DNA from 2 places in the Streptomyces sp. HSG2 genome. Region 2 is predicted to be linked to the other one. Evidence: riboswitches for the same ligand, from Rfam matches in the RefSeq annotation. Region 2 holds a riboswitch; the other holds the start of a gene.
What was found. A riboswitch is a leader RNA that binds a small molecule or an ion and turns the genes downstream of it on or off. The one in region 2 is predicted to bind glycine.
Positions count from the first base shown of each region.

Region 1 (4,408 bases), 3.4 Mb from region 2:
CGCCGCTGGTGGAGCCGTTGAGCCTGGACGAGGCCTTCGTGGACCTGGAGGTCGGTGCCGTCGCCTGGAACGCCGCCTCGGCCCGAGAAGCCGCCGTCGGGCTGCGGGCGGACATCCGCGCGGCGACGGGGCTGACCGCCTCGGTGGGACTCGCCGCGTCCAAGATGGTCGCCAAGATCGCTTCGGAGAAGGCCAAACCCGACGGACTCGTGGTGATCACTCCGGGAACCGAGCGCGCCCTGCTCGGCCCGCTGAGCGCGCGTGTCCTGCCCGGAGTGGGCCCGGCGACCGGAGACCACCTGCGGCGGGCGGGGATCCACACGGTGGACGAGATCGCCCGGGCCGGCGAGGCCGAGTTGGTGCGCCTGTTGGGCGGGGCCCACGGCAGGGCGCTGTTCGCCATGGCGACGGCCCGTGACGAGCGGCCCGTGACGGCCGATCGGGAGGCCAAGTCGGTGTCGGTCGAGGACACCTACGACGTCGATCTCCACGACCGGACCCGGGTGGCCCTCGAAGTGCGGCGACTCGCCGGGCGCTGTGTCCACCGCCTGCGCACGGCCGGTCTGTCCGGCCGGACCATCGTGCTCAAGGTGCGCCGCTACGACTTCGCCACCCTGACCCGATCGGAGACCCTCCGGGGGCCCACGGACGACCCGACCGTGGTGCGGGAGGCCGCGGCGCGACTGCTGGACTCGGTGGACACCACGGGCGGGGTCCGTCTGCTGGGGGTGGGCGTCAGCGGACTGGCCGACTACACCCAGGAGGACCTCTTCGCGCAGGCCGCGGGCGGACCGGAGCAGACCGAGGACGAGGAAGGCGGCGCCGAGGAGCCCGACGGCGCGCCGGAGCCGGCGGGCGAGCGGCGCTGGGTTCCCGGACACGACGTGTGTCACGCCGTCCTCGGACCCGGGTGGGTCCAGGGGAGCGGGCTGGGTCGGGTCACCGTGCGCTTCGAGAGACCGGACGGGGAACCGGGCCGGGTCCGGACCTTCCTCGCCGACGACCCGGCGCTCGAACCCGCCGAGCCGCTTCCTCTGACGGCTCCCGCCGCCACGCCGCCCTCCTCGCGATGTTCTCAGTTCTCCTCGGAACCGGCCAGCCTGCCGAACTCGGAGTCCGGTTCCTCGGACGCCGCGGACACCTCGAGTCCGTAGTGGTGGTAGAGCTGCAACTCCTGCTCGGGGGAGAGGTGCCGCCCCACGCCGAAGTCCGGGGCCTCCTTGATCAGGGCCCGTGCGAAGGGAACCCGGAGCACGCCCTCGACCAGTTCGCTCGGGTCCAGCGGCACGAACGCGTCCCTGCTGAACAGACCGGTGCGGATGGCCGCCCACTCGGGTACGCCGGTGGCGTCGTCGAGGTAGACCTCGTCGATCGTGCCGATCTTGGTGCCGTCGCGGTCGAAGGCCTTGCGGCCGATCAGGTCGCGTGGATCGATGTCGGTACGCACGGTCCCTCCACGGGTCGCACTCATTCGATGAGTCATCCGTAAGCACTACAGAACGGCAGAATCCGGGCGGCGGCCACTCGAGGGCCTCGGGCCGGACCCGCTGGTAGGCTGAGATCGGCCGCTGAACCCGTGCGGGAGAGTCCCCCGACCGCCGTCGGAGGGCGCCGAAGGAGCAAATCCTCCCCGGAATCTCTCAGGCATCCCGTACCGCACGGACGAGGTCACTCTGGAAAGTAGGGCGGGTGTCGACGGTTTCCGCTCTCACCGACGGGGAAAGCCGGGTCTCACGGGCGCCCGGTGAAGCTCTCAGGTGGAGATGACAGAGGGGGAGGCCGTCCGGGCACCCGCGCCGTGGTGCCCCTCGAAGGTCGTGTCAGACCAGGAGGCCTCCGCCCATGACCGCCCATCGCATTCCCCTCTCCCGCCTCGAACGGGGAACCCCCTTCGAGCAGCGCCACATCGGCCCCGATCACGAGGCCATGGCCAAGATGCTCGCGCAGGTGGGCTACGGCTCGCTGGACGAACTCACCGCCGCCGCCGTCCCGGACGTGATCAAGAACACCGAGGCGCTGGACCTGCCGGACGCGCGCACCGAACCGGAGGTCCTCGCCGAGCTGCGCGAACTCGCGGGCCGGAACCAGGTCCTCCACTCCATGATCGGCCTGGGGTACCACGGCACCTTCACCCCGCCGGTGATCCTGCGCAACGTGCTGGAGAACCCGGCCTGGTACACGGCCTACACGCCCTACCAGCCGGAGATCTCACAGGGCCGGCTGGAAGCCCTGTTGAACTTCCAGACGATGGTGGCCGACCTCACGGGGCTGCCCACCTCGGGCGCCTCGCTGCTCGACGAGGGCACCGCGGCCGCGGAGGCCATGGCGCTCTCCCGCCGCATGGGCAAGAACAAGAGAGGGCTGTTCCTCGTCGACGCGGACGCGCTGCCGCAGACCATAGCGGTGCTCCGGACGCGGGCCGAGCCCGCCGGGGTCGAGGTCGTCGTCGCCGACCTCGCGGACGGCGTCCCGGACGAGATCGCCGAACGGGAGATCAACGGGGTGCTGATCCAGTACCCGGGGGCCTCCGGAGCGGTTCGCGACATCAGGCCGCTCGTCGATCGCGCCCACGAACTCGGCGCCCTCGTGACGGTGGCCGCCGACCTGCTGGCCCTGACACTGCTGAAGTCGCCCGGCGAGCTGGGCGCGGACATCGCGGTCGGCACCACCCAGCGCTTCGGCGTTCCGATGGGCTTCGGAGGACCGCACGCCGGCTACATGGCCGTGCGGGAGAAGATGGCGCGAAGCCTGCCCGGCCGTCTCGTGGGCGTCTCGGTGGACGCGGACGGCGACAGGGCCTACCGCCTCGCGTTGCAGACCCGGGAGCAGCACATCCGCCGGGAGAAGGCCACGAGCAACATCTGCACCGCGCAGGTGCTGCTCGCGGTCATGGCCGGTATGTACGCGGTCCATCACGGACCCGAGGGCCTGCGGACCATCGCCCGTCGCACCCACCGCTACGCCGCGGTGGTGGCGGCGGGGCTGCGCGCCGGGGGGGTCGAGGTGGTGCACGCCGCCTACTTCGACACCGTCACCGCCCGCGTCCCGGGGCGCGGCGCCGAGGTGGTGGCCGCCGGCAGGGAGAACGGCGTCAACCTTCGCCTCGTCGATGCCGACCACGTCTCCCTCGCCTGCGACGAGACCACCGGGCGGGCCCAGGTGGCGGCGGTGTGGGCGGCCTTCGGCGTCGGGGGCGACATCGAGGCGCTGGACGCGACGAGCGAGGACGCTCTGCCCGAGGACCTCCTTCGCGACGACGCGTACCTCACCCACCCGGTCTTCCACGCCCATCGCTCGGAGACGGCCATGCTGCGCTATCTGCGTCGCCTGGCCGACCGGGACTACGCGTTGGACCGCGGCATGATCCCGCTCGGCTCCTGCACGATGAAGCTCAACGCCACGACGGAGATGGAACCGGTGACCTGGCCCGAGTTCGGGCGGATGCACCCCTTCGCGCCCGTCGAGCAGGCCGAGGGCTACCTGACGCTCATCCGGGAGCTGGAGGAGCGTCTGGCCGAGGTCACCGGCTACGACCGGGTCTCCCTGCAACCGAACGCGGGCTCCCAGGGAGAGCTCGCCGGTCTCCTCGCCGTCCGCGCCTACCACCGGGCCAACGGCGAGGAGCGGCGGACCGTGTGTCTCATCCCCTCCTCGGCGCACGGCACCAACGCCGCCAGCGCCGTGATGGCGGGGATGCGGGTCGTCGTCGTCCGCACCGCCGAGGACGGCGAGATCGACGTCGCGGACCTCCGGGACAAGATCGCGGAGCACCGGGAGGAACTGGCCGTCCTGATGATCACGTATCCGTCCACGCACGGCGTGTTCGAGGAACACGTGGCCGACATCTGCGCCGCCACGCACGACGCTGGTGGGCAGGTCTACGTGGACGGGGCCAACCTGAACGCGCTCGTCGGCCTCGCCAAGCCCGGCCACTTCGGCGGGGACGTCTCGCACCTGAACCTTCACAAGACCTTCTGCGTCCCCCACGGCGGCGGTGGGCCGGGGGTCGGACCGGTCGCCGTGCGCGCCCACCTCGCCCCCTACCTGCCGGGCCACCCCGCGCTCCCCGCGAGCCCGGACGGCGGGGTGGGTCCGGTGTCGTCGGCTCCCTGGGGTTCGGCCGGAATCCTGCCCATCTCCTGGGCGTACGTCCGCCTGATGGGCGGCGAGGGTCTGCGCCGGGCCACGCAGGTGGCGGTGCTCTCCGCCAACTACATCGCCAAGCGCCTCGAACCGCACTACCCGGTCCTCTACACCGGGCCCGACGGCCTCGTCGCCCACGAGTGCGTCGTCGACCTCCGTCCGCTCACGAAGGCGACCGGGGTCACCGTCGACGACGTCGCCAAGCGTCTGATCGACTACGGCTTCCACGCGCCGACGATGTCCTTCCCGGTGGCCGGCACGCTGA
Region 1 is NZ_CP066801.1:4,741,532-4,745,939, forward strand. It holds gene JEK78_RS20630 (DNA polymerase IV) at 1-1,154, shown strand, start outside; gene JEK78_RS20635 (PRC-barrel domain-containing protein) at 1,076-1,447, opposite strand; glycine riboswitch at 1,570-1,667, shown strand; gene gcvP (aminomethyl-transferring glycine dehydrogenase) at 1,843-4,408, shown strand, end outside.
Region 1: another riboswitch for glycine. It lies ahead of gcvP (aminomethyl-transferring glycine dehydrogenase); the one in region 2 lies ahead of gcvT (glycine cleavage system aminomethyltransferase GcvT).

Region 2 (4,408 bases):
GTACTCGTCGGCGGACAGCAGGTCGGCCGGCTCCTCGGTCACCCGCACCCGGAACAACCAGCCGTTTTCGAATGGTGCCGAGTTCACCAGCGAGGGATCGTCCACCACGTCCTGGTTGACCTCCGTGATCTCGCCGGACACCGGGGAGTACAGGTCGGAGACGGACTTGGTCGACTCCAGCTCACCACAGGTCTCGCCGGCGGAGACGGCGTCCCCGACCTCGGGGAGCTGCACGAAGACCACGTCGCCGAGCGCGTCGGCCGCGTGCGCCGTGATGCCGACCGTCGACACGCCGTCCACGGCGTCCGACAGCCACTCGTGCTCCTTGCTGTACCGCAGCTGCTGGGGGTTGCTCATGCCTGAATTCTCCTGTACGCGTGACAAAGGTGTCGAAGGGGGGGTTCGTCGGAGTGACGGTCGGGCCGCGGCCCCGGGTCCGGCGCGCCGCGCGGGCGACGGGGTCGGGCGGGCTCCGGCCTGCGGCGCGACTACTTTCTACGCTTGTAGAAGGGCAGGGCCACCACCTCGTAGGGTTCGTGGGCGCCGCGGATGTCCACCGCCACCCCGGTCGTGCCCGGCGCCGCGTGCGAAGCGTCGACGTAGGCCATCGCCACCGGCCTTCCCAGGGTCGGCGACGGGGCGCCGGAGGTGACTTCGCCGATCACGATCCCCTCGGCGACCACCGGGTAGCCGGCGCGCGGCACCCGACGGCCCTCGGCCACCAGGCCGACCAGGACGCGGGGCGGGTTCCCCTCGGCGCGGGCGGCAGCGGCCTCCAAGGCGGTCCGCCCGACGAAGTCCCCCTCCTTCTGGAACTTCACCACCCGACCCAGTCCGGCGTCGAAGGGGGTCAGAGACGTGCTCAGCTCGTGCCCGTACAGCGGCATCCCGGCCTCAAGACGCAGCGTGTCCCGACAGGACAGACCGCACGGGACCAGACCGGCCCCCTCGCCCGCCGCGGTCAGCGCCTGCCAGAGGGCCACCGCGTCGGCCGGATCGACGAACAGTTCGAAACCGTCCTCGCCCGTGTAGCCGGTGCGGGCGATCAGAGCCGACACACCCGCCACGGTGCCCGGCAGACCGGCGTAGTACCGCAGTCCCTCCAGGTCGGCGTCGGTGAGGCCCCCCAGGATCTCCGCCGCCCGAGGCCCCTGTACCGCCAGCAGGGCGTAGGCGTCCCGGTCGTCGCGGACCCGCGCGTCGAAGCCCGCCGCCCGCCGGGTCAGCGCGTCCAGCACGACCTCCGCGTTGGCGGCGTTGGCGACGACCAGGTACTCCGTCTCGGCCAGGCGGTACACGATGAGATCGTCCAGGATGCCCCCGTCCTCCCGGCAGATCATGGTGTAGCGTGCCCGGCCGGGCTTGAGTCCGCCGAGGTCGCCCACCAGCGCGTGGTCCAAGAGGGCCGCGGCGGAGGCGCCGGTGACGGCGATCTCGCCCATGTGCGAGAGGTCGAAGAGCCCGGCCCGGGTGCGGACGGCGACGTGCTCGTCCCGCTCGGAGCCGTAGCGCAACGGCATCTCCCAGCCGGCGAAGTCGGTCATGGTCGCACCGAGCGAGCGGTGCACGGCGTCGAGCGCGGTACGGCGGGGTTCGTTACTGCTCATCGGTCGGTGGTCTCCCAAGGCGGTGACGGCGAGGTCGTTCCTCCCCATCTGTCATCGGAACCTGAGAGGTTCGCCGTGACCGTCGGAGCGCGACGGGCAGGGCTTGCACCGTGGGTGGGGTCGCCGGACGGGGGCGGCCCGCTTTTCAGATGTGCCTCGCCCGCGCGGTAACGGGGCCTGAGAGATTCAAGGGAGGTACTTGCTCCTTCGGCGCCCCGGTCCGAGGACCGGGAACTCTCCCGCGCGGATTCGAACGGCCGGTATGCAGTTGGCGGCCACATCATCGCACGGGTCGCCCGGTCCGGGCAGACCCGTCTTCCGTGACATCGTCCCCGGCCCGAGGGACGGGGGATCACGGTGCGCCTCGGTCGGGTCGACCACACGTTCGCACGCGTCACCTTCGCGCCGGCCGCCCACGTCACCGCTCGGACCGGCACCGAATCGCCCGGGGCGATTCGGCGTCGTCCCCTCGTTCGCGCGCCGGTCCGGTGCCTGTCCGGCCCGAACGTCCGGCCTCTCCCGGAGGTCCGCGGTGACCGGGCTGTGGCAGTACGCGCACGAAATCGCGAGACCCGGGGATTGCCGGCTCTTTACACTCGACGGGACGGGAACGGGTGAACCGCCCCAGGGGAGGACGATCACGGTGAACAGGACCACGGCCTACGCCACCACCTCCGGCCTCGCGCTGCCGGGGCAGCCCGCCGTCGCCGCGGGGGAGGAGTCCGCCACGCTGCCGGCTCCCGTCGTCCGCGACCTCCGCGACGACGTCGGACGCGGTCCGCGTGCCCTGCTCTTCGGCCCCGCCGACCTGGTCGTCGTCACCGGCCTCCCCGGCAGCGGCAAGTCCACCCTGATGAGGCGCGCCGCGCGTGGCACCCGCGTCGACTCGCAGGACACGCGCGACCGGTGGGACCGCCGGATGCCGCGCTTCCTCCCGTACGCCCTCTACCGACCCCTGGTGCGGATCGCCCACTTCGCGGGGCTGCGCCGCGCGTTGCGCTCCGGCACCGGGGTGGTGGTCCACGACTGCGGAACCCAGGCCTGGGTGCGTGCGTGGTTGGCCCGTGAGGCCCGCCGGCGCGGCTCCCGCCTGCACCTGTTGCTCATCGACGTCGACGCCGAGACGGCCTTGGCGGGTCAACGCGAGCGCGGCCGGGGCGTTTCCCGCTACGCCTTCGCGCGCCACCGCTCGGCCACCACCCGGTTGCTGCGTTCGGCCGGCAGCGGCAGCCTCCCCGTCGGCGCGGCCTCGGCGGTGCTGCTGGACCGCGAGTCGGCCGACGCGGTGCGCCGCATCGCCTTCGCGGACACGCCGAAGGCGGAGCCCCGCGGCCGTCCGCGACGGCGGGCGCGCCGTGCCGCCGGCTGACCGACGTCCGGCCCCTGCGGTCCCCGATGCGGCCGTGTCGGTGCGCCGATTCGGGGCCGCGGCGGCGGGTCCGGTGTCGGGCGCCCCTCGAGAACGGTCACGGAGGCGGTGCCGGACTCCCCGAGGGGCTAGCCTTTCCGCCACAGCAAGCGGTTCGAGCAGGCGGTACGCAGATGGACTACCCAGCGGGTTCCCCGGAGTATTCCGCGGACACCCCGTCACAGACTCCACCCGGGCCCTACGACGGCTGGCCGGCGAACGAGTTGGAGGAGACCCTCGCCGCCTCGCTCGGAGTGCGGACGGCGGGCGCGCGGATCGTGGAGGTGCTGGGACGGAGTCGTGTCTGGGTGCCGCTGCCGGCAGGTCGCGGCGCGGGCGGCGCCCCGCTCGACCTGCCCGCGATGGAGATCGAAGGCCAGGCCTACGTCCCGGTGTTCAGCTCCGAGGGGCAGTTGCGCCGAGTGGCCGGCGCGCACACGTCGTTCGCCGTCGCACCCGCTGTGGAGTTCGCCCGAGGGTTGCCACCCCAGGTCGGCGTCGTGGTGAACCCGGAGGGCGCGGTGGGGCTGCCGCTTCCGCCGCCGGCCGTCGCCGAGCTGTGCAGGGTGGGGCGCGATCCGCTCGACGGGGAGGCTCGGGGCGGGCGGGTCACGCTGTCCGAGCCCGACTGGCGTGACGATCCGGTGGCCTTCCTCGGCGCCGCCTGCGCGGAGTTCGACGCCGTCGGCGGAGTCCGCACGGCTCGCCGTTGCCTGGCCTCGGTCGAGGCGGGCGAACCGGTGTTGTTCGTGGGTGTGGAGGTGTCGGACGTGGTCGGGGATGCCCATGCCCTCCCCCGGGAGGCGTTGGGCAGGGCTCTCGCCGCGGCCCCGCCGCCCTGGCCGGTCCATCTGGTGCTGTTGGACGCGGCAGACGATCCGGTCTGCGACTGGATGCGAGAGCGGACCGGCCCGTTCTATCGACGGGACTCCTGACAGGAGTCCCGGTGGGGGCCGCGCCCTTCGCCGGGGGCGCTCGGCGGGACGGGCGCCCGGACGGCGGCGGCGCGTGTGCGGGCCCACGTCCGGGGGACGCCCGCTGTCCGGGAGGGCCCCTAAGCTGGTTTCATATTCAGGGCGACTTCTCAAGGGGGCGATACAGGTGAGCGCCAGCGGCACCGCGGCCGGATCGGTCGAGCAGATGCTGCGCCAGGTGACGCCCGGGCGCTACGAGGCGTACGAGGCGCTGTTGCGCGCGCTCGCCGTCCCCGGTTCGGGCCGGGTCTGGATGCTCCTGTGGGAAGGGCAGGAGGGTTCACCCGACGCGCGCTACGCCGGGATGGAGGTGGCCGGAAGCGACTACGTCCCCTGCGTGACGTCCGCCCGTGAGCTTTCCGCCAGTGGCTGGGACCGCTCGTACGAGGTCGCCGACGGCTTGGAGGCGGCCCGCTCTC
Region 2 is NZ_CP066801.1:1,307,365-1,311,772, reverse strand. It holds gene gcvH (glycine cleavage system protein GcvH) at 1-357, opposite strand, end outside; gene gcvT (glycine cleavage system aminomethyltransferase GcvT) at 489-1,607, opposite strand; glycine riboswitch at 1,763-1,859, opposite strand; gene JEK78_RS05215 (AAA family ATPase) at 2,251-2,976, shown strand; gene JEK78_RS05210 (enhanced serine sensitivity protein SseB) at 3,150-3,950, shown strand; gene JEK78_RS05205 (enhanced serine sensitivity protein SseB C-terminal domain-containing protein) at 4,117-4,408, shown strand, end outside.